Regions from separate parts of the Shewanella sp. 0m-6 genome, predicted to be linked through region 2. Evidence: predicted binding sites of a transcription regulator. Region 2 holds the regulator's gene; each other region holds the start of a gene.

Region 1 (8,210 bases), on a different contig from region 2:
GAAGACTCACGTCTTGCAGCTGAAAAAGCAAATCAGGCAGGTATGAGTGAGGTACTATATAAGCCTTACTCTTTTATCTTGCTTAGTGAGGTTTTAGGGCGTTACTGCGCCGAGAAAACCAATGGCGATAACCAAGAGCAGCTGGAGTGGCTAAGTGACTATAGTGCTGAAGAACAACTCGAACTTTCTGCCATCGTCAGAGATTCATTACTGGCAGATAAAGCCGAGCTAACAGAGCAAGCTATTCCATTATCAGCATTAGGCCACCGCATTAAAGGCGCAGCAAATGCACTAGGGCTAACTCAATTAGCCACTGCAGCAGCTAACTGTGAATCAGTTAACTGCAACGGTGCACCGGATGCAATTAAGCAACTGAGCGCGGAGATTGATGCAGTTGTAAATACAATCAATCAATGGTTAATTAGCCAGTATCAATAAGCCTTAGAATGTTAACCGTAATTACGTGGCTAAATGAAAGTCCACTTTACTTAACGACCTCATGAGGTCGTTAAGCGGCTAACTAAGCAACTAAGCAACTAAGCAACTAAGCAACTAAGCAACTAAGCAACTAAGCAACTAAGCAACTAAGCAAAAAATAGCAAAAAATAGCAACATTATCAGATATTGCTATAGAGTTTTAACGCGGATTTTATTACTGAGCACTGCAGTCAACATTTCTTTCTGGACAATATTTGCTATGCAATCGTTTCAAACACTAAAAGTACTTATCATCGATGATGCCCCCACATTTCTATTTACCATCAAGAGTATGTTGGTAAAGCTAGGTTTTTCTGAAACCGACGTGCTGACATCAAAAAGCGCCAAAATGGCACTCGCTCTTGCTGCAAATAAGCAGTTTGATGTAATTATTTGTGATTTCAACTTTGGTGTAGGCATGAATGGGAAACAATTGTTTGAGGAGTTCAAGCACCTAAACCTGCTGAGCGATGAAGCCGTCTTTATACTAGTCACGGGAGATAATTCGTCCGCTACTGTCAGACCTATTCTTGAACTGAAACCTGACGAGTATTTATTAAAGCCTTTCAATGCCATTACCTTAAAAAATCGCTTATCTATCGCCATTAGGCGCAGAAAAAAATTATTAGGTCTCTATACTGCTGAGCGAAAATTAGATGCCCACCAAGGGCTACAACTATGCGACGAAATGGCACCATTTCACCCTGAATACTACTTTGTCATCCAACGCTTTAGAGGCGTATTCTTAACGATGCTGGAGCGTCATGAACAGGCTAAAATAGTGTACCAGTCTACACTCGCCAAAAAAGATCTGGACTGGGCTAAAGTAGGATTAGCCAATTCGTTAGCAAACCTAGGGCAAACCGAGGAAGCCGATTGTATTATCAACCAATTGCTTATCTCTTTACCCAACGATACGCGAGTAAGAACTGAAGCTGCCTATGTAAAACTTAAGAATAACGATATTCCCACGGCGATATCGCATCTAGAGCTAGCCAGTCAACTTGTACCGGGTAATTCTGAAAGAGAGCAGATCATCGTTAACCTTTGCCTTTCAGTTAACGACTATGATCAGGCACTTGAGCGCTTTAGACTTTATCTGGAGATCAACAAAGATACCTACCGAAATAATGAATACGCCAAACTGAGTTTGATCCGTACCATTCTCTATTCAGCCCGCACTTCTCATAAAAGAAATACCTTAATAGAAGAAGCGAAACATCACCTTCGGCTATTGATGGACTCAAAAGACGAGTCAATTAAAAATGAAGTCACACTTATTAAAGCTCATATCTCAATTGAGTTAGGCTATTATCGCAGTGCCATCAGTATGTTAAAGGGCTTACACTCTAAGGGGGCTTTTCAGCACTTTTACGCCGCATTTCATTATGCCTGGCTACTGAATGTTATGAGTGTTGAAAATGAATTTGATCTAGCAATCCAATGGTCTAGTGAAACCTTAGGCTATGAGACAAGTCAGATTATTTTTTCGAGTAAAGTCGCGATGCTCGATAGTTTGAAAACGGGAAATGCAGTAAAACGAGTCTGGTTAAAAGAGCAATACACCTTCGTAAAAAATAACGGCGCAGACAAATTAACTCTGCTTGAAACCTACCTCGCAATAAATGAAAAGGCTCCACTGCTAAAAACCGTGTGCTTGAATATTATCAAGTCATTGTCTTATGTTTGGCCTAGGCAATATGGCGCGGGGCAAGTTCAGCAGATCATCGCTCGATGCGATAATGTTATCAGGCAGCTGTATGTTGATGAAGAACTCGTAGCAAACAATTACCAAGAGTATTACCAATCAGCCCTCGATAAGTGTACAAACCAAGCTGAGTAACTGCTTTTTGCGAGTGAAAAGCTAACCATTAAGCCACTTTAAAATGAGTGCAGCACCTCTACTTTGAACAAGGTCTTCTTGTTAGTGCGCAGAGTCATTAACCTTATTAATGACTCTGCGATATGTAGTAATAAGATTTAAAACTGATCGCCCTCTCTAAAGTCAGACACTTTAATAAATTGAACACCAGAAAACGCTCTATTAGAGATGAACTCAACGATGCTTTTATGAAAAAAAACATAACTCTTAGAGCAGTTGGCAACTTTAAAAATCAGACGATTAGCTTCATCAATACTATCTAATACAGTCTTATTCAGAGAATAGCGCTTTACCTCAAGCAGATCGTCATCGTCATCGTCATCGTCATCGTCAAAATAAAACATTTCAATTTCGGAGTTAACAAGATCAATACAGTCCAACTCTTTATAGAAGCCAAAATACCAATAACTATCATGCCAAACGCTAGTATCATCTATAAATACAGCGGGGTAAATTTGCATCCCCTCGATCTTGTATTGGCTAAATTTGTCCTTCAGTTCATCGTTTATCAATAAACCTGAAGTATCAACAAACAGATCCGTTAAAGGCCGTTTCTGATTTGTTTCGTCTCTAAAACCATTAGAAAAAATCAATGGTTGTTCACCGCTAACTAGCTTTGTGTAATGATATTTTTTTTGCGCTGTTTCTCTATCAGGCCGAATGTATACCTGCTCATCACCACGAGGACGAAAAGCAATATAATACTCATCATTATATGTTGTCATTGCTTACTCTTAAACTATCGCTATATTCAATACGTGATGATTGATAACTCATGGTTTATAAATGATATTTGCTAACTGATAGCTCATTCTTATCAGATTACTGTTAGTTGCTCGCATATTTACTCAAATGGTAACTGCGAATAGTTGCTCACAATTGTTATCTCAAACATAGCGGCTGTGTAGCATGAACACTCCTGTTATTTCCCCTCATACAAAATGAAGCACCTAGCACCTTCTAACAAGCCGCTATTCACATAATAAATTCAACTTACTGCAATCGAAAACTGTTTATACCGTCTAAAATGCCATAGATAGCCATAACTGGGGTACAACCTAAAACAGACATACATGGCCTATCGCTATGATGCAGCTCATCTTACCACATTGAAAAATAGATACTTTATTTCTAAACTCTTAAAAGTGGCTATTTGTCAGATTCATTCCATTTGAAACAGCGTCCCATAAATGCAATCAAATCGATTGATTTACCAACCAGGTATTTACTGTACATAAAAACAGTATATACTGTTTATCAATACAGTGTTTTGAAAAGGACATCACTATGCTTTGCCAACTCAGCATCAACAACTTTGCTATTGTGCGTTTTTTGGAACTCGACTTTAAAGCCGGTATGACCAGTATTACTGGTGAGACTGGCGCGGGGAAATCGATTGCTATCGATGCCCTTGGCCTTTGTTTAGGTAATCGAGCCGACGCGAATAGCATTAGACCTGGTGCCACTAAGGCCGAAGTAAGTGCCCGCTTTTTATTAGATGATACTCCAGCCGCTAAACGCTGGCTTGAAGATAACGATCTTGAACTTGATGATGAATGCATCTTACGCCGCACGATTAGCAGTGACGGCCGCTCACGCGCCTACATAAACGGTAACCCAGTTCCCTTAGTGCAAATCAAGTCGCTAGGACAACTATTAATTGGTATTCACGGTCAACATGCCCACCACGCCATGTTAAAAAGTGAACATCAACTCACTCTATTAGATAGCTATGCTAACCATAAGATGCTGCTCGACGGTGTGACCGCCAGCTACCATAGATGTAAGACAATCGAAAAACAGCTACACCTATTAGAAATGTCCCAGCAAGAACGCTTAGCTCGAAAGCAGTTGCTGCAATATCAAGTTGAAGAGCTAAACGAGTTTGCCATTAATGAAGGTGAATTTGAGTCTATTGAAGCCGAGCACAAGAAGCTGGCGAACAGCACCGCGCTTATCGAGCTTTGCCGTAGCCAACTACACATTCTACAAGACTGTGATGAAGGCTGTGTTGAATCACTGCTAAATACCAGTATCAGCCAAGGGCAAGATCTCGAAAGCTACGATCCTGAACTGGGTAATGTCGTGGCTATGCTTAACGATGCGCTGATCCAAGTGCAGGAGAGTAGCAGTGAACTTGAACGCTACTTAGATGGCTTAGAGCTCGATCCAGAATACTTCGCTCACTTAGAGCTGCGACTCTCAAAAGCTATGCAACTTGCGCGTAAACATCAAGTATCAGGTAACGAACTCTATAAACATCACCAAAGTCTATTAGATGAACTCATGGATTTAGGCTCTGATGACGACAAACTTGACGATATACGTGAGCAACTAAGAGCAAGCCAGGCAGCCTATTTACAGCATGCTAAAAAACTCAGTCAAAGCCGCAGCCGCTACGCTAAAGAGCTTGATAAGCAAGTGACTCAGTCTATCCATGAGCTCAACATGCCTAAGGGCAAGTTTACTATTGCGGTGAATTTTAACGAGGCTGTTGTTACGCCAACGGGTTGTGACAATATTGAATTTTTAGTTTCAACTAACCCTGGTCAGCCTCTGCAGCCAATTGCCAAAGTGGCATCGGGTGGTGAACTGTCACGTATTGGTTTAGGTATTCAGGTGATCACCGCTAAGAAGGTCTCAACTCCAACCTTGATTTTTGATGAGGTCGACGTCGGTATTTCAGGGCCGACAGCTGCCGTTGTTGGTCGTATGCTTAGAAGTCTTGGTGGATCAACACAGGTATTTTGTGTGACTCATTTGCCTCAGGTTGCAGGTAATGGCCATCAACATATGTTCGTTAATAAAAGCAGTAAGGCCGGCAAAACGGAGACCTCAATGGTGACGCTCGATAAAACTCAGCGCATTGAAGAGCTCGCACGTCTATTAGGTGGCGACACCATCACCAGCAATACTCTGGCGAACGCAAAGGAACTCCTGCTTAGCTAATCTCTTTTTTAGCGAGTAAAACAAAAATGCAGAGCTAAGCTCTGCATTTTTTATTCTTTAAACAGCTATCAAGCAAAGTAGTAAGCTAAACCTTGTAAACAAAGTAGCGAAAAAATACCCGCAAGCACATCGTCAATCATAATACCAAAACCGCCATGAACCTTAGCATCAAGCCAACGAATGGGCCATGGCTTTAAGATATCGAATAAACGAAACAGTAGAAAACCAATAGCCAACCACTGCCACCCTGCTGGTGCGGCAATCATGGTGATCAACAATCCGACTACCTCATCCCAAACAATCGCACCATGGTCATGCACGCCCATATCTTTTGATGCTTTATCACAGATGTAAAAACCCGCAAGCATACAGATAACAGTCAATCCGATATACCAAGGCAAACTCAAAGGTGCCATGAGTAAATAAAGTGGAATGGCAGCGATAGTGCCAAAAGTACCCGGCGCTTTTGCCGCGAGCCCAGAGCCAAATCCTAAAGCCAAAAAGTGGATAGGATTTTTTAATGAAAGCTTAGCTAGTACAGGATCTTTAGAGAGTAAATTCATTAGTTAAAGTGCTCAAAGCCCAAATTAATAGGTTCAAATGGCTGATTTCCACTAAGCAATTGTAATTGCCCGCCAGTACATACTTGTCCAATCTGGGTAAATTTCACACCCGATTCAACGAGTGATATCTCTAGCGCACCTTTTTGAGCTTCTGGAACGGTGAATAATAGCTCATAATCTTCACCACCGGTTAATGCATAGCTTAGTGCCATCTCAGCTGACGTATTACGTTTAAGCTGTGCAGACATTGGGATATTATCGACATTAATGATAGCGCCAACTTGTGAGCTTTTAAGCACATGTTGAATATCTGATATGAGTCCATCAGAGATATCAATGGCGCTTGAGGCAAGTGTGCGCAGTGATTGCCCAGCTAGCACCCGCGGAGTAGGCCTGTAATGACGGTTTATCAGATACGCTCTGTCATCGATGTTCGCCTCAGCTTTATTACGCAGAAGATCTAAGCCTAGTGCTGAGTCCCCTAGATTTCCTGTTACATAAATCCAATCACCATTTTTAGCACCACTACGAGTCAGCCCGCTGCCTCTAGGTACCTGACCATTAATAGTGATGGTGATAGAGCGTGGACCGCGTGTGGTGTCGCCACCGATAAGTGCGACACCATAATATTCTGCTATCTCAAACAAGCCCGCACTAAAGTCAGCGAGCCAAGCCTCATCAACCTCGGGTAAGGTCAGTGCTAAGGTCATCCAAGCAGGTTCTGCGCCCATTGACGCCAAATCAGATAAGTTTACTGCAAGCGACTTATAGCCAAGCTCTTTAGCTGGCATATCAGGGAAAAAGTGTACATTTTCAACTAAAGTGTCACACGAGATGGCAATAGACTTATTTTCTGCTGGCTTAACTATGGCGCAATCATCGCCAATACCAATAACAACGTCTTTGCGAGACTGAGCGCGCCCAGTAAAAAAACTTTCGATTAATTGAAATTCTTTCACAATACCAATCACAAATTAGAGGAAGGATTCAGGGATAAATAAGGTAAGTGTAAATCAGGCCGTCACGCTAGCAAAGATTAGGAATTACTGCGCTTTGCTCAGGTGGAAAATGCATGGACTGTTCTTATCCCACTGTCAGATCTAACAAAAACGGCATCCTAGGATGCCGTTTCTATTAACTATCTATTGCGTGCTACCAGCTTATCGAGAATGCCGTTAACAAACTTATGTCCATCTTCTGCGCCGAATGCTTTTGCAAGCTCGATAGCTTCGTTAATCGCTACCTTATAAGGCACATCCTTGCGGAATGTCAGTTCATAAGTTGCTAGACGTACAATCGCTTTTTCAACTGGGTCCACTTCATCAAGTGGACGAGTCAAGAATGGAGTGATTAACTCATCCAATTGACTCTTCTTTGTTGCAACGCCACCTAATAGCTCACGAAAGTAAGCGATATCGACGCCATCAATAACTTGTTCTGTTAGAAACTCATGCTCAACATCAGCAATATTGTTACCACTTAGCTGCCATGAGTAAATGGCCTGAACGGCTAAACGGCGGGCCTTACGGCGCTCTGAAGGCTTCATTAAATTGTCCTAAATTACAGCTGTTCTTCAAGTGCTTGCAGAACGTTAACCATTTCTAGCAGACCAAGTGCAGCTTCGCCGCCTTTGTTACCTGCTTTAGTACCCGAACGCTCAATAGCTTGTTCAATGGTATCTGTGGTTAAAACGCCAAATGCAACGGGAATATCAAACTCAAGTGCTACTTGAGCCAAACCTTTATTACATTCACCTGCAACAAAATCGAAATGAGGTGTACCACCACGGATAACCGCACCTAGTGCGATGATACCGTCAAATTTTCCGCTAGCCGCGACGCGGCGTGCAGCGAGTGGCAGTTCAACAGCGCCAGGCACTTTAACTACAGTGATATTGTCATCTGCAACTTGGCCAAAACGCTTAAGAGTGTCAACCGCGCCATCGAGTAAACTATCAACAAGAAAACTGTTAAAACGTGAAACTACGATCGCAACTTTGGCGTTTTTCGATTCGATATTACCTTGAACTACGTTCATTTATCTTACCTAAATTAGCTTAATTACCCAGCATAGGGACGGAAGAGGCGGTATGATACCACAGCACTCCGCACTGATCGCTATGCAATTAATAAGAAAAGTGTGAATTTAAGCCTCAGACTGACAATCAACCTGAGGCCAGCATTTATTCTGCAATATATTCAGTTACTTCTAAACCAAAGCCTGAAAGAGAATGATAGCGCTTTGGCGAGCTTAATAAACGCATCTTTGTTACGCCCACATCCGCAAGAATTTGTGAGCCTACACCCACTTGGCGAGACGTACCTTGCCATTGTGCAGCA
Region 2 (8,210 bases):
CTGATGGCTGCGGCGGTTAATCTTAGCAGTTAATAAGGTTAATCAGCTGGCACCTTAGATCTCGAAACAGAGCCCAACCTTTGATTGGGCTCTGTTTTTAAGGTATGTGTTCGGCAAACTACACCTAGCCTTTTTGTACATACCAAGGTCTTCAGCAAGTATAAAGTAGAGCAAATGCCTTGTTGCTTACCACTCCCTTCTTCTCGTTCGAGCTTTGGTAGCTGTCAGGTAAAAGTGCAAGGAAATAAAGTTGAACCAACAGCGGGCGCAAGAGGCTCAATTGCGCGGACTTATTTGTCTATGGAACAAACGCACCCGAGATACTAAATGAGTAGGCAACAAAGTCAGCTAATGAACGCTTGAGATAAAGAGATACCTTCAGGCGCTACCCAATAACGAGTTTCACATCGCTGGATTTATTTCATTTGAAACTGGATCCCACAAAAATGTGGGATCCAGTTTCAAGTGAAATTCCCCCTAATATGAAATCAATAAGTTAAGGGGCGAAATCCAGATAGGTATATCGGCTTGATCCGGGATAATGTGAAATTTACCACCAGAAATCCAGCCAAAATGAAACTCTCAATTTCAGCGAATTACAGGCCTCATTTAGAGGTAGTGCGGATCCGCATACAGGGTGGTATGGGTGCTGGAGGCTAGATACCCCCGGCTACCCGATTATGCATTTTTTGCTATTCCCATTATAACTTTCATAGTGCCTTTTTCACTTGTTAGAGAAAACGCCTCTGAAGCACGAACAACAGAAAGGCCTACCTTTGAATATGCATCAGTAATTATTTCATTGGTAAAGCCGAAATCATCTTCTCCATTGCTTCGCTTCCAATCCCATTGGATAAAAGTACCGCCTTCTTTTAGAAGAAGCTTAAGATCAGATAACGTTTTCTCGTAATCTGGCACAAAAGCACAAACGGATGACGCAACAATTAAATCAAAACCTGACTCAAAAATAGGATTGTTATTGATCGAGTTTCTTGAAATTTCGCATGATAGTGAGTTTACATTATGAATATTTTTATTCTTTAAAACTTTAATCATCTTTGGTGAGGAATCAATTGCAACAACTGAAGATGCAACATGAGCTATTTTTTCAGTTAGTTGGCCAGTTCCACACCCAAAGTCTAAAACATTTAAACCATCTAAACTTATGAATTTACACAGCGAATCAAAGGCCTTATTAGAATACTCGATTACATCTGAATTTGAATCCCAGCCATCTGCGTAATCATCCCAACTATCACTCATTATATTTTCCTATACTCGAAACGGTTCACGACTGCATAACGCCCTGCTAATAAGTGAACCATGTGCTGGCGGGCGATTTGTTCAGCAAATGGCATGACAGCCTTGGTGAGTCTGGATTTAGCTGCTTGTTATAAGCACACTACTCAATACTCATCTGTATGATTAACAACTCTATGTTTTCGTTTGAATCATTAACCAATCCATGCTCACCAAAAGGAGGGTTTTTAATCATGTCTCCTTTTTTAACTCTATATTCTTGATCTGCAATAGTCATTGTTCCGCTACCTTCAAGAATGATATACATCTCTTCATTGTTACCGTGTTTGTGATAACCAACAGTAGAATTTGGCGGTATAATTTGCCTATCAATAAAATCACATCCGCTGATAAAATCTGATTTACCCCAAATTTCATACAACTCTACAGCACCTTTTCCATCATGTGCTGAATGCTGAATTTGTTTCTCTGTCTCTAGAAAGTTGCGGATCATCTGAAAACTTCCTTGTGCTTATAACGTCTTAGTATTTGTGCGTTGCGCTGTTTGCAAGGCACAAATCGCTTGTTGGACTTAGTCGATGCTGAATCCAGATTAATTGGTATGCTTTATGCTATAGGGATTTGCTTTTTTTGATGCTGGCTCTGGGCTGTAGAGCAGGTTTTATCAATTGATATCTAGTAGAAGGTAAGTTTTTCATTGAAATTCCGTTGTCATTGTTGTGCTCCTTCGCATTTCTTTAAGTCTAACTGATCCAATGTAGGTTATACACTCGATTGAATATTTTTTAGGCCCCGCGCAGCGGCTTAGTTCAACATTTGTATAGTGTGCATGCGCGTATATTTGGCAAAAAGCGCATGCATATTTAATAAACCTACTATTTAATTTTTGTTGAAGAAAAGCTATTGATTTATCTGCACTCTACAAAAGTATTACTGGATAAACGCGCACAGAAATGAGCAAAGTGAGTATTGATGTTGAATCGAAAGTAATTCGTGATTATTGCTTATCGATTCGTAAAAGTAGGCCAACAGACTCTTCACTGTTCTTTCCTGCTTATTGCCTGTAGCTAATAAAGGGGCATGAACAGTTTAGGCAACGAGGAAGGATTCCTTCCTAGCTGGTTGCACGTAATGGGCATAAATGAGCTAAGACTAATTTATATATTCACTCAAAAATCCCCTTCCCATCGAATTCTCATCCGGAGGCCTTATCTAAATTTATAAGTGCTGATGTCCAGCAAAATATTAGTTAATTTCAGACGCTGTCCAATAACGAGTTTCACATCGCTGGATTTATTTCATTTGAAACTGGATCCCACAAAAAACAATATAACTGGTTATTACTTGCACTCAAAAAAATACTGTATATACTAACAGTTACTGTATAGAAAGACAGGGTTAACCATGAGACCACTTACACCGCGCCAAGCTGAAATTTTAGAGCTAATTAAACGTAATATTGCTGATACTGGCATGCCACCTACCCGTGCCGAGATCGCTAGACGTTTAGGTTTTAAGTCAGCCAATGCTGCTGAAGAACATTTAAAAGCCTTAGCTAAAAAAGGCTGCATTGAAATTATGCCGGGCACGTCTCGCGGTATTAAGTTAACCCAAGAAGACACTGAAGATGCAGATTTAGGTTTACCCCTTATCGGCCAAGTTGCTGCAGGTGAACCGATTCTTGCGCAAGAGCATGTCGAGCAACACTATAAAGTCGATCCTGCCATGTTCAAGCCATCAGCAGACTTCTTACTCAGAGTCCGTGGTGACAGTATGAAGAATATTGGCATACTAGAAGGTGATCTACTGGCTGTACACAAAATACAGCAAGCACGTAACGGCCAAGTGGTTGTAGCACGCGTTGAAGATGATGTTACCGTTAAGCGTTTTGAGAAAAAGGGTAACAAAGTTTTCTTACATGCTGAGAACGAAGAGTATTCACCAATTGAAGTGGATCTAGCAAACCAAAGCTTAAGTATTGAAGGTTTAGCCGTTGGTGTGATCCGTAATGGAGACTGGCAATGAACAAACTAATGGGAACGAGTCCTCGTCACCCTGGACTGTGGCAGGATATGCCATCGACCAATATGGTGAGCAGCACGAGTAATGACATCACGACTATGGTGACCCAAACTCAAGGGCGTGATGAGCTGAACCAGATCAGTGCTCAGCTTTCACAATTGAGCCAACAGGGTCGCTGGATTGTACTGATTAGCCCGCCGAATATTGGCTACAAGCAGATGCTAGCAGCTGCAGGTGTAAGAATGGACCGCATTTTACTGGTTCATGCTAAAGATGAAGTGGAAACACTTTGGGCAATGGAAAAAGCCTTAACAAGCGGTACCTCAAGTGCGGTGATTACTTGGACCAACTCTTTAGATGCTCGTGACAATCGACGCCTACAAATCGTTGCCAAAAGCGCTCGCGCTGTCGGCATTGTCATTGAACATTCGATTGATAACACAAATAAGCAACAATCTTGTCGCTCAATCAATATGCAGGATAGTGCTTTTGGTCAAGCCTCCCTGTTTGGTGCTGTTCATTAAGCAGAACATCTCCTCGCTTTCTAATACATGATGACTAGGAGGTGCGTTTTAGTAAGCGCCTTCTAGTACAAACGATTTTCTAAAGCCCTCATTCGAGGGCTTTTTTATTATCAATAATTGAAAAAGTGATCTTGATCAATATTTAAACACCAAGTAGTGTAGGAAGTCATAACAACGATATTTTGTTATATCCGAGCGATTTAGTTGTCGGTCTTTGCTCTGGGATTAGTCCTGAATTTAAAGCTTAGACTGAGATTGGCCTGATATATTTCAGCCGTATGTGCCAACGTGGTTACACCAGCAGTGAATAGCACTGAATACAATAGCCTGTGTCGCGATCCCATTAATTGCGACTCGATAGGCAAGCCACTCGCGCACTTTGAAGTCATCGTTGCTTTTTTGGGAACTGAAGAGTTTACATAGAGCAGAGACTTACTGTGTGACTCTTCTTTGTCTTGTGGACAGAGGAGAAGTCTAGTGAAGCAATTGTTGTATTGTGTGCTGGCGTTGCTATTTTCGCCCGTACTTGTTGCATCAGAAATGCCGCTTAATATGACAGAGGGTGTTACGGATATCAGTGGGCGGGTTTACAACCTCCATATGATTATTCTCTACATCTGCTGTGCTATTGGCATCGTGGTTTTTAGCATCATGATTTACGCTATGATCAACCACCGCAAATCAAAAGGCGCAGTCGCCGCCAACTTTCATGAAAGTACTAAAGTCGAGATCCTTTGGACTGTTGTACCTTTTATTATTCTTATACTTATGGCTATTCCCGCAACCAAGACATTGATTGCTATGGAAGATCCAAGTAATGCTGACCTCACCATCAAGATTACCGGCTCACAATGGAAATGGCATTACAGCTATTTCAACAAAGATGTTGAATTTTTCAGTCTGCTTTCTACCCCCAGAGCGCAGATAGATGGCGAAGAAGCAAAAGGTAAAAACTACCTTTTAGAGGTAGATAAGCCACTGGTACTACCGATTAATCGTAAAGTACGTTTCTTAATGACTTCAGATGATGTTATTCACTCCTGGTGGGTACCCGCATTTGCCGTTAAAAAAGATGCTAATCCAGGATTTATTAATGAAGCCTGGACCCGCATCGACAAACCGGGCACTTATCGTGGCCAATGTGCCGAGCTCTGCGGTAAAGACCATGGCTTTATGCCTATTGTTGTTGAAGCTTTATCAGAAGAAGATTTTGATGCTTGGCTGATTGCACAACAACAAGCCGCCAGCAATGCCGAAGTGGCAGCAAAGGCTGCCCTATCGCAAACGCTAACAATGGAAGAATTAATGGCGCAAGGCGAGCAAGTCTACCTTGCACGCTGCGCTGCCTGCCACCAGCCTAATGGTGCTGGCCTACCTGGCGTATTCCCTTCTCTTATTGGCAGCCCGCTTATTAAAGGGCCTGCTCAGCTGCATATCGATATTGTATTAAATGGTAAATCGGGCACTGCTATGCAGGCGTTTTCTAGCCAGTTAACTGCAACTGAAATTGCTGCCGTAGTGACTTATGAGCGCAATGCCTGGGGCAATAACTCAGGCGACACTGTTCAAGCAGCCGACGTAAGCTCAGATACGACCACGCCAGCAACATCGGTAGATACAACCCCAGCGACTCCAAGTGCAATACCTGCGACCTCACCTGCAACACAAGCTGAGGTTAATCAAGATACAACCTCAGAAACCAAAGCTGATGACGAGGTAACTAAAGAACTAACAACGGCACCATTAGGTGACCTAGCCATGAATGAACTCCTGACCATGGGGGAAAAAGTCTATATGACTAGCTGCGCGGCTTGTCATCAAGCAGCGGGGACAGGCCTACCTCCAGCGTTCCCATCATTAGTGGGTAGCCCAATCATCAAAGGCCCTGTAGCCGCTCACCTTGATATTGTTATCAATGGTAAACCTGGTACGGCAATGCAGTCATTTAGCGCGCTACTTACACCACAACAGCTTGCTGCAGTGGTGACTTATGAGCGCAATGCCTGGGGTAATAACTCTGGTGATGCCGTTCAGGCTTCTGATGTTGATGGTCACGGAAAGTAAGGGATTAACATGAGCACAATTACACAAGACTCACCAGCCGCTAACGACGTGAGCCATGATGACCACCACCATGGCGCGCCAAAAGGTATTATGCGCTGGCTGTTAACCACTAACCATAAAGATATTGGCACCCTCTATCTTTGGTTCAGTTTTATTATGTTTTTAACCGGTGGCGCGATGGCAATGGTGATCCGCGCAGAGCTATTTCAGCCCGGATTGCAATTAGTCGAACCCAACTTCTTTAACCAGATGACCACTGTTCACGGTTTAGTGATGGTATTTGGCGCTGTGATGCCGGCCTTTACAGGCCTAGCTAACTGGCTAATTCCGATGATGATTGGTGCTCCCGATATGGCGCTACCGCGAATGAATAACTGGAGCTTTTGGATCCTACCTTTCGCATTTTCCATTTTGTTAAGCTCACTTTTTATGGAAGGTGGCGGCCCCAATTTCGGCTGGACATTCTACGCACCACTATCGACAACCTATAGCCCTGACAGTACCGCTCTATTTGTATTTGCAGTTCATATCATGGGGATTAGCTCAATCATGGGCGCGATTAATGTGGTCGTCACTATCGTCAATATGCGTGCCCCCGGTATGACTTGGATGAAGCTGCCGTTATTTGTTTGGACCTGGTTAATTACCGCCTTTTTACTTATTGCGGTCATGCCTGTGCTCGCTGGCACAGTGACTATGGTACTCACCGATAAATACTTCGGCACTAGCTTTTTTGATGCCGCCGGCGGCGGGGATCCTGTCATGTTCCAGCATCTTTTCTGGTTCTTTGGCCACCCTGAGGTGTACATCATGATCTTGCCGTCATTCGGTATCATCTCGGCAATTGTGCCAGCCTTTAGCCGTAAGCGCTTATTTGGTTACTCATCGATGGTTTACGCCACTGCGAGTATCGCCGTTTTGTCGTTCCTGGTGTGGGCGCATCACATGTTTACTACGGGTATGCCGGTATTTGCTGAATTGTTCTTTATGTATTGCACCATGCTGATTGCAGTGCCGACAGGCGTAAAAGTATTTAACTGGGTTGCGACCATGTGGCGAGGTTCTATTACCTTTGAAACTCCCATGTTATTTGCGGTGGCCTTTATTATCTTGTTCACCATAGGGGGCTTTTCGGGACTAATGCTGGCGATCACTCCTGCTGACTTCCAATACCATGATACCTACTTTGTGGTGGCGCATTTTCATTATGTATTGGTGACTGGAGCAATATTCTCCATCATGGCAGCGGCCTATTATTGGCTACCCAAATGGACCGGCCATATGTACAGCGAAACCTTAGGGCGCTGGCACTTCTGGTGTTCGGTAATTTCAGTCAACGTGCTGTTTTTTCCAATGCACTTCTTAGGCTTAGCCGGAATGCCAAGGCGTATTCCTGATTATGCTATCCAGTTCGCTGATGTGAACCAGATTGTATCGATCGGCGGCTTCGCATTTGGCCTTTCGCAGCTGATCTTTTTAGCCGTAGTGATTAAGTGTATTCGTGGTGGTGAAAAGGCTCCAGCCAAACCATGGGAAGGCGCCGAAGGATTAGAATGGACCATTCCTAGCCCTGCGCCATATCACTCATTTACCACCCCGCCAGAGGTGAAATAAAGATGACTGAGATGAAGCGTAACGCCAATCGCAAATTGCTCGCCATGCTAATTATTGGCGCTGTGGGCATGTTTGGGTTTGGTTTTGCGCTTGTTCCTTTATATGACGTGCTTTGCGACGCATTGGGTATTAACGGTAAACCCGCAAGTACCGCCAGTGTTTATCAGCCTGTCGTAGTGGATAAAAACAGAACCATAACGGTTGAGTTTGTGTCTCAAGTGCAAAGCGACATGCCTTGGACATTTAAACCTCAGGTTAATACCATGCAAGTGCATCCCGGTGAGCTTATTCGTACTCATTTTGTCGCTACGAATTTATCGGCAGAGCATATTGTGGGGCAGGCTATTCCGTCTGTTTCTCCCGGACAGGGGGCGGCATACTTTAATAAGACGGAATGCTTCTGTTTCAATCAGCAGGTATTGCAGGCTAACGCTGCAGCCGAGCTACCACTCATCTTTTTTGTGGATCCCCAATTGCCGGATTCAATCTCGACCCTGACCCTCTCTTATACCCTCTACAACATCACCGACAAGGGCTATGTAGTAAGTGCCACAAGTAATGTCGTGGAGCAAGGAGCTGCACAATGACAACTGAACATATAGATGAAAACTACTCCAGCAATAAAAACGTCGCTGTGATTAACACAGTGACTAAAACTGGGGCTAAAGCCGTTACAGGGCAAGGAGCGGCTAAATGACAACTGAACATAAACACGAAAACTACTAC
Region 3 (8,210 bases), on a different contig from region 2:
TTGAAACCAATGCCGTGCGTAAAGATACCGCTTGGACACTTGGCGTGAATGTAAACCTACCTGACAATATTGCCGTGCGTTGGGTAAAAGTCGTTGATGATGAATTTCATGCACGTTTTACTGCAACGGCAAGACGTTACCGTTACATGATTTATAATCACCAACTTCGCCCAGGTATTTTGCGCAGTGGTGTGAGCCATTATCCTGGTAATATCGATGAAGCCAAAATGCACCAAGCGGCGCAGTATCTACTTGGCGAACAAGATTTTACCAGCTTTAGAGCCGTGCAATGTCAGTCTAACACGCCGTTTCGCTGTGTGCATGAGGTCAACGTTAGCCGTCAAGGCATGTATATCTGTGTTGATATCAAGGCGAATGCATTCCTGCATCACATGGTGCGTAACATTGTCGGCTCGCTATTAGAGGTGGGCTTAGGTAATCAACCCATGGAGTGGATTGAGCAACTGTTAGCACTTAAAGACAGAAATAAAGCGGCGGCAACAGCTAAACCTAATGGTCTGTATTTAGTCGATGTCACTTACCCTGAAAGCTATCAATTACCTAAGTTGGCACTTGGCCCATTATTTATGTTGGACTAAGCATTATTTATGGGGTTAAGGACAATCTTAACGGTGAAGGTCTGGGCCTTATACGTTTTAAATGGATAAAAGTTTGTGATTGAACAAGACACATTAAAGCCGGTGGCACCCAAGTCAGGTGCTGCGTTGAGTAACTGGTTAGACTTTTTATTAGCGATTCATCCAACCGAGATTGATATGGGCCTTGGGCGTGTGTCGCAGGTTGCCAAACGCATGGGCTTAACCGATTTAGGTGAGACCAAGGTCGTCACTGTGGCAGGCACGAATGGCAAGGGCACCACCTGCGCCATGATTGAAGCTGCATTGCAGTTGTCAGGAAAAACCGTGGGCGTATACAGCTCTCCTCATCTGCTTAATTATAATGAACGCGTGCGGATCAATGGCCTTGATGCGACAGATGCTGCGCTGGTTAATGCATTTGAAGCGATAGAAACCGCCCGCGCTGAGATCTCATTAACCTTCTTTGAATATGCAACACTTGCAGGCCTTTATCTTTTTAAGGCCGCCAAGTTAGACGTGATATTGCTTGAAGTTGGTTTGGGCGGTCGACTCGACGCCACGAACATCATCGATGCCGATATTGCGGTAGTGACCTCAATCGATTTAGATCATCAAGAGTACCTCGGTGATACGAGAGAGCTCGTGGGTGCAGAAAAAGCGGGTATATTCAGAGCAAACCGCCCAGCAATCGTGGGTGAACCTGACTGTCCGGCTTCTCTTATCGAAGTGGCTAATCATATCGGTGCCATAGTGTATCGGGTTAATGAGGATTTCAGTTACCAATGCAGCGACCACGATTGGCATTATCAAGGTCAGCATTTCGATTTAACCAAGTTACCACTGCCATTTTTACCTCAGCCCAATGCGGCCACGGTTATTGCGGTACTTGAGCATCTTTGTCCAACTATGTCAGCTGATACGATTGCTAAAGCAGTGGGAGAGACCCAACTTGCAGGACGATTAGAGCAGCTCAACGATTCACCACGAGTGATTGTTGATGTCGCACATAACCCCCATGCGGCACGTTATTTAAGCTCACGTTTAGCTGCCATGCCCAAGGGGCGGTTAATTGCGCTATGTGGCATGTTAAAAGACAAGGATGTGCGCTCGGTGTTACAGGAACTATCAGCAGATGTTGATCAGTGGTTCCTGTGTGATCTGTCTGTGCCGCGGGGAGCTACTGCTGCAAACTTGAAAGCCTGCCTGCCTGCACAGATACAAGTACAAGCTTCAACGTTTACCAACATGAGTCTGGCCTGGAATGCGCTTCGAGCGCAATTGCAGAGTGAAGATGTGGTAATTGTATTTGGCTCATTTTACACTGTTGCAGGTTTTAAAGATTTGTTTAAGGGAGAAAGTCTTGTCTAGTCAATTTCAAAACCGTCTTGTGGGTGTCATTGTGATTGTGGCATTAGGGGTGATATTTTTACCCGATATTTTGGACGGTAAAAAACAGCGCGAAGAAGAGCAGTTTGCTGAAATTCCCCTTAGACCCGAGATCCAAGAGAGTCACTTGCCGGAGCAGAATATCGAAACGGTCGATTTGGGTCAGAACACTCAGCAAGCAGCGCAAGATACGGGATCATCCGGCGACGCTTCTTGGCACATTGCTGAGGAGGACGAACCGGTCAAAGCGGTTGTAGCTAAGGCAACAGCACAGGTTAAAACAACGCCTAAGCTAGAGTCTAACAGTACAGAAAAGCCTAAGGCTGCTTGGACGATTCAGTTGGGCAGTTTTAACAATGCAGCTAACGTGAAAGGGCTGGTTAACCGTCTTCGCGATAAAGGGTTTACCGCCTACACGTTGCCGACTAAACCCATAGATGGCCAATTAACCAAAGTGTTCGTTGGGCCTAATGTGTCAAAAGATAAGCTTAACCGTATGCAGCGTGATATCGAAAAGCTGACGCAGTTAAAAGGCCGAGTGGTTGCTTATAACCCCGTCGAGAAATAATAAATCGTGATTGTCTTTGTTTGAGAAAAAGTTATTTCGCCGTGAAAGCGTGAGAAATAACTCTGTCTCTGATAGAATCGCGCCGTCTTAAACCCTATGCTGGATTACCTCTTAAATGGTTTGGATTGATTACGCCATCATTATTGTTATCGGACTATCAACTCTGATTAGTTTGGTCCGTGGTTTTGTAAAAGAGGCCATGTCTCTTGTCGTTTGGTTTGCTGCTTTTTTTATTGCCAGCCAGTTTTACCTCAAACTCGCTACGCATCTGACTCAGATGCAAGATGAAATGGTTCGAAATGGCGTGGCGATAGCCATTCTGTTCGTATCAACGCTCATCCTTGGTGCTCTCGTTAACTACCTAATTGGCCAATTGGTTTCTAAAACCGGATTGTCAGGCACAGATAGAGTGCTCGGCTTATGTTTTGGTGCGCTAAGAGGCGCATTAATCGTGAGCGCGTTACTGTTTTTTATGGATGCTTTTACCGGAGCACCCAACACAGATTGGTGGCAAGATTCTACACTCGTGCCCGAATTTGGAGTTGTGATCCAGTGGTTCTTTGACTACGTGGAAAACACCTCAAGCTTTGTACCCAAAATATAAAATGCACTAAAGCATTACTTGGCTTTATGTGAGTATTTATACTCACATAAAGCAAAAATATTAAATAATAGAACATCTTACAATGAGGAAGCTTACCCATGTGTGGTATTGTCGGAATAGTTGGCCAGTCATCGGTTAATCAAACCATTTATGATGCACTGACTGTGCTCCAGCATCGTGGACAGGATGCTGCTGGCATTGTGACCGTCGATGGAAGTGCGTTTAGATTACGTAAAGCGAATGGTTTGGTGAAAGACGTTTTTGAACCAAAGCATATGCAGCGCCTGCAAGGTAATGCTGGCATCGGTCACGTTCGTTACCCAACGGCAGGAAGCTCGAGTGCTTCTGAAGCTCAGCCGTTTTATGTTAACTCTCCATTTGGTATTTCATTAGCGCACAATGGTAACTTGACCAATACGGTTGAGCTGCATGAGCGTTTATTGAAGCAGCGCCGTCATGTTAATACCACTTCAGATTCAGAAGTGTTACTTAACTTACTCGCCGATGAACTGCAGCAAACCACTACAGACGATCTTAACGCTGAGGAAGTGTTTAACGCTGTGACTAAGGTGCATGAGCTGACTCGTGGGGCTTATGCGGTTGTTGCCATGATTATTGGCCAAGGTTTAGTGGCATTTAGAGATCCATTTGGTATTCGTCCGTTAGTGCTAGGTAAGCATGAAACACCAACGGGTACTGAATACATGGTTGCCTCTGAAAGCGTGGCATTAGACGCAGTAGGCTTTGAGGTCATGCGTGATGTCGCACCGGGTGAAGCGGTATACATCACTCTTGATGGTGAGCTTTATACCCGCCAGTGTGCCCACTCGCCAAGCTACTCTCCTTGTATTTTCGAATTCGTTTATTTTGCTCGTCCAGACTCTACGATTGATAACATTTCTGTTTATAGCAGCCGTGTCAATATGGGAACCATGCTGGGTGAGAAGATTAACAAAGAGTGGGAAGATCATGATATCGATGTCGTGATCCCCATTCCTGAGACGTCATGCGATATCGCACTTGAAATCGCGCGTCATATGGATCTGCCTTACCGCCAAGGTTTTGTTAAGAACCGCTATATCGGCCGTACCTTTATCATGCCTGGGCAACAAGAGCGTAAGAAGTCTGTGCGCCGTAAACTTAACGCGATAAATGCCGAGTTTAAAGGCAAGAACGTATTATTAGTTGATGACTCAATTGTTCGTGGTACCACTTCAGAACAGATCATCGAGATGGCACGTGACGCCGGCGCGAAAAAGGTCTACTTCGCCTCAGCAGCACCTGAAATTCGTTTCCCTAACGTGTACGGCATCGATATGCCAACCACAAATGAATTGATTGCTCACGGTCGTGATGTTGAAGAGATCAATGCGCTGATTGGTGCTGACGGGATGATCTTCCAATCATTACCAGATTTGATTGAAGCTGTACGTCAACAAAACCCTTCAATTAAGCGTTTTGAAACGTCAGTATTTGACGGTAAGTATGTGACTAACGATGTAAATCAAGAATACTTAGATTACATCACGCAGTTGCGTAACGATGATGCTAAGGCAAATCGTAGTAAAGATATTGGCACTAATTTAGAGATGCATAACGTTTGTCATCCTTAAGCTAGATGCGATATAAAAAAGCCGAGCAACCGCTCGGCTTTTTTGTTTTCAGCCTTAATTGATAACGATGATAGACGATGTCTATGCTCATGCTCATGTCCATGTCCATGTCTGAGAGTGTGACAGCTCCTGATGGGGATAAGCACAACGTTAACCCTTAAAATGACAATTGAAATTAAAACGCTTAATGAGAGCCGTTCTCAAAAAGTGTAACACTCTTTGAGCAAATGAATGGTTTTGAACGATTAATACACTCTGCTTTAAGAGTTTCGTTTGCACCGCTTACAGCTTCAAGGTACAGTTACTGTTAATTTATACAGTAATCCTAGTCTCGCAGATGATCTTATATATTGCCGAAAAACCCAGCCTTGGAAGAGCCATTGCCGATGTGTTGCCTAAGCCTTTAAAGAAAGGTGACGGATTTATTCGCGCAGCCAATGGTGATTGTGTCTCTTGGTGCGTCGGCCACTTGTTAGAGCAAGCTGAGCCAGACGCATATTCACCTGAATACAAGTCATGGAAATTTGAGCATCTGCCTATCGTGCCTGATAACTGGAAGATGAAACCTAAAGCTAAGATGCGCGGCCAAATAGCTGTGCTACGTGGGCTTGTTAAAGAGGCGACTCAGTTAGTTAACGCGGGCGACCCTGATAGAGAAGGACAGCTATTAGTCGATGAAATTATCGCGCACTTAGGTGTTAAAGGCGCAAAGTTACAACAAGCTCAGCGTTTATTGATCAGCGATTTAAATCCTCAAGCGGTAACAAGAGCGCTGGGGCAATTGCGTTCAAACCGTGAGTTTATTCCCCTATCAACTTCAGCGCTAGCGCGTTCTCGCGCCGATTGGCTCTATGGCATGAATATGACCCGAGCCTATACAATCCAAGGCCGAAAAGTGGGTTACCAAGGTGTGCTGTCAGTGGGACGGGTACAAACGCCGGTACTTGGGCTTGTGGTACGCCGTGATGTTGAAATTGCTGAGTTTGTGTCTAAGCCCTTTTATGAAGTGTTAGCGCATTTAGCGACCGATAACCAAGATCGATTCAGTGCAAAATGGCAACCGAGTGAAGCGTGTCAGCCCTATATGGATGAAGAGGGACGGGTACTGGCAAAAGGTTTGGCGCAAAACGTTGTCGGGCGTATCAACGGCCAAAGTGCCTTGGTAGAAAAGGTGATAGCTCAAGACAAGAAGCAAAATGCTCCCTTGCCTTATAGTTTATCGGCGCTACAGATTGATGCGGCTAAACGCTTTGGTATGAGCGCAAAGTCAGTGCTCGATACCTGCCAGTCGTTATATGAAAAACATAAGCTTATCACCTATCCACGCTCTGACAGCCGCTATCTGCCTGTTGAGCAACATGGATTAGCGCCGAGTGTTATTCGCGCAGTATTAAGTGGTGCGAGTGAGCTATTGTCTGGCTGTGATGAGCCAAATGCCAAGCTCAAATCAAAGGCGTGGAACGACAAAAAAGTTGATGCCCACCATGCGATTGTGCCAACCGAAAAAACGGCCAATCTATCTAGCCTTAACCAGGCTGAGAAACAGTTGTATTTGCAAGTTGCGCGTCAGTACTTGATGCAGTTTTATCCGACTTATTTGTATAAAGAGACTCAAGTTGAGATCATCATTGCCGGTGGCTTATTTAAAACCAAGGCCAAACAGGAAGCTGCGCTAGGCTGGAAGCAGTTACTTAAGCAATCTGCCAATCAGAAACAAGATAGCGGAAGCTCGAGTGATAAATCGCAGACTGAAGATGGCGATCATCTTGCCAATATCCCAGCGCTTAAAAAGGGCCAAGTTCTGCTGTGCGAGCGTGGCGAGTTATTAGAAAAAAACACCCAAGCCCCAAAGCATTTTACCGATGCGACTTTACTGGGGGCAATGACGGGGATCAGCCGCTATGTCACCGATAATGAAATCCGGAAAATCTTAAAAGACACCGACGGCTTAGGCACTGAAGCGACGCGTGCTGGCATAATAGAGCTACTTTTTAAGCGCAATTATCTAACCCGCCAAGGTAAATCCATTTTGGCTACCGAGGTGGGCAAAGGCTTAATTAACAGCTTACCGCAAAGCGCGACAACGCCTGATATGACCGCGCTGTGGGAAAACAACCTCGATGCCATTAGTCGTAAAGAAGCCAAGTATCAGAATTTTATGGATCCCTTAGTGAGCTCCTTACAAGGCTTGATTGAGCAAGCGGGCTCACAGTTACCGACTTCTTTACAAGGGGTTCAGTCGCCGGATAACGGCTTTAAAAAACGTCGTTATAGCGCAAAAAAGGCTGCTACATCTAAATCATCTGCCGTTAGAAAAACGCCGACTAAAAAAACAAGTACGAGTAAGAGAGCCCCTACTAGTAAGTGATAGAGGCTTTATTGAGGGCGTCGACTCTTTTGAAGCATTGTACTTAAGTATGGAGTGGCGCAAAGCTAAGCAGATTGGAATAAGGTTAAAGCAAGTTATAACTTACTTATTCCCAAGCCATATTCCTAAACTATTTGTTTAAACTGTATTCCTAAATCATCAGCTTGATATCTTGTTTAGTAACTTTCAATTGTGTAACTAAGACCTATGGGTTAGCTTGGCTTTTAACAGTGGTCATGAGGTTAGGCAGATGTTTGATTGGGTTGAAAAAATTGCTTTTAATGAGGCGAGCCCCTTAACGGTGCAGGCGCAAGATACGCAGTTTGGCTTTCACCGTAAACAGCCTGCTGTGATGGAGCACAGCCATTGGCATGGCCACATCGAAATTAATTACCTGTTTGATTGTTCTGCTGACTATTTAATTAACGGCCAAGAAATCACTGTCCCAGAGGGACGTATGATTATCTTTTGGGCGTCATTTCCCCACCAAATGACCGCTTCTCGCGGAGAAGGCGAGTTGGTTAACATCTATATCCCTTTACAATCTTTTCTCACTTGGATGCTGCCTAGCACCTTTGTTAGCCAGCTGCTGCATGGCGAGGTCATTGTGTCTGACAGTTTATATGCTTGTGACAAGCAGTTAACACAGATCTGGGAAACCGACATTAAGCGAAATGAGCCGCTGTTGACTAGCCAAGTGATTAATGAGATCCGTGGCCGCATTCGTCGCATGTCAATCGAGCAGTACAGCACCTTTGATTTAGCCAATAAAGTGAGTAAACGTGAGGATAGACCTGTATTTGGTGGCCTAAACCATATTCAAACCATGTTGCGTTATATTGCCGATAACTACGATCAAAAAATTACAATTGAAAATGTTTCAAGCTCAACGGGTTTGCATAAAAACTATGCGATGAAGTTATTTAATCGGGTGATGAAAGTGTCGATTAAGCAATACATTAATCAGCTTAGGCTACAGCACGCTCAAGCACTACTTATTGATACCCAAAGCCCAGTGCTTAATATTGCACTAGAGGCAGGTTTTGGCTCGGTTAGCCGTTTTTACGATATT

What was found. Region 2 encodes LexA, which represses DNA repair genes until DNA is damaged. Its sites were predicted from a motif close to TACTGTATNNNNATACAGTA; they were not measured.
Region 1: recN (DNA repair protein RecN) is a predicted target of LexA. The motif match lies at 3,586-3,605, and genes of this name have one in related genera.
Region 3: ACVBJC_RS16725 (DNA topoisomerase III) is a predicted target of LexA. The motif match lies at 5,073-5,092, and genes of this name have one in related genera.

The regions. Positions count from the first base shown of each region.
Region 1 covers NZ_JBRIMD010000023.1:33,887-42,096, reverse strand. Annotated here, with positions in the region: gene ACVBJC_RS15870 (ATP-binding protein) at 1-438, shown strand, start outside; gene ACVBJC_RS15865 (response regulator) at 698-2,320, shown strand; gene ACVBJC_RS15860 (imm11 family protein) at 2,458-3,084, opposite strand; gene recN (DNA repair protein RecN) at 3,647-5,308, shown strand; gene ACVBJC_RS15850 (phosphatidylglycerophosphatase A family protein) at 5,377-5,871, opposite strand; gene thiL (thiamine-phosphate kinase) at 5,871-6,830, opposite strand; gene nusB (transcription antitermination factor NusB) at 7,010-7,417, opposite strand; gene ribH (6,7-dimethyl-8-ribityllumazine synthase) at 7,432-7,908, opposite strand; gene ribBA (bifunctional 3,4-dihydroxy-2-butanone-4-phosphate synthase/GTP cyclohydrolase II) at 8,054-8,210, opposite strand, start outside.
Region 2 covers NZ_JBRIMD010000001.1:170,456-178,665, reverse strand. Annotated here, with positions in the region: gene ushA (bifunctional UDP-sugar hydrolase/5'-nucleotidase UshA) at 1-20, shown strand, start outside; gene ACVBJC_RS00790 (class I SAM-dependent DNA methyltransferase) at 679-1,263, opposite strand; gene ACVBJC_RS00785 (cupin domain-containing protein) at 1,403-1,753, opposite strand; gene lexA (transcriptional repressor LexA) at 2,665-3,285, shown strand; gene ACVBJC_RS00775 (cell division inhibitor SulA) at 3,282-3,806, shown strand; gene coxB (cytochrome c oxidase subunit II) at 4,284-5,870, shown strand; gene ctaD (cytochrome c oxidase subunit I) at 5,880-7,484, shown strand; gene ACVBJC_RS00760 (cytochrome c oxidase assembly protein) at 7,487-8,071, shown strand; gene ACVBJC_RS00755 (cytochrome c oxidase subunit 3) at 8,178-8,210, shown strand, end outside.
Region 3 covers NZ_JBRIMD010000026.1:30,042-38,251, forward strand. Annotated here, with positions in the region: gene truA (tRNA pseudouridine(38-40) synthase TruA) at 1-599, shown strand, start outside; gene folC (bifunctional tetrahydrofolate synthase/dihydrofolate synthase) at 675-1,967, shown strand; gene ACVBJC_RS16710 (SPOR domain-containing protein) at 1,960-2,553, shown strand; gene ACVBJC_RS16715 (CvpA family protein) at 2,669-3,157, shown strand; gene purF (amidophosphoribosyltransferase) at 3,256-4,770, shown strand; gene ACVBJC_RS16725 (DNA topoisomerase III) at 5,108-7,138, shown strand; gene ACVBJC_RS16730 (helix-turn-helix domain-containing protein) at 7,389-8,210, shown strand, end outside.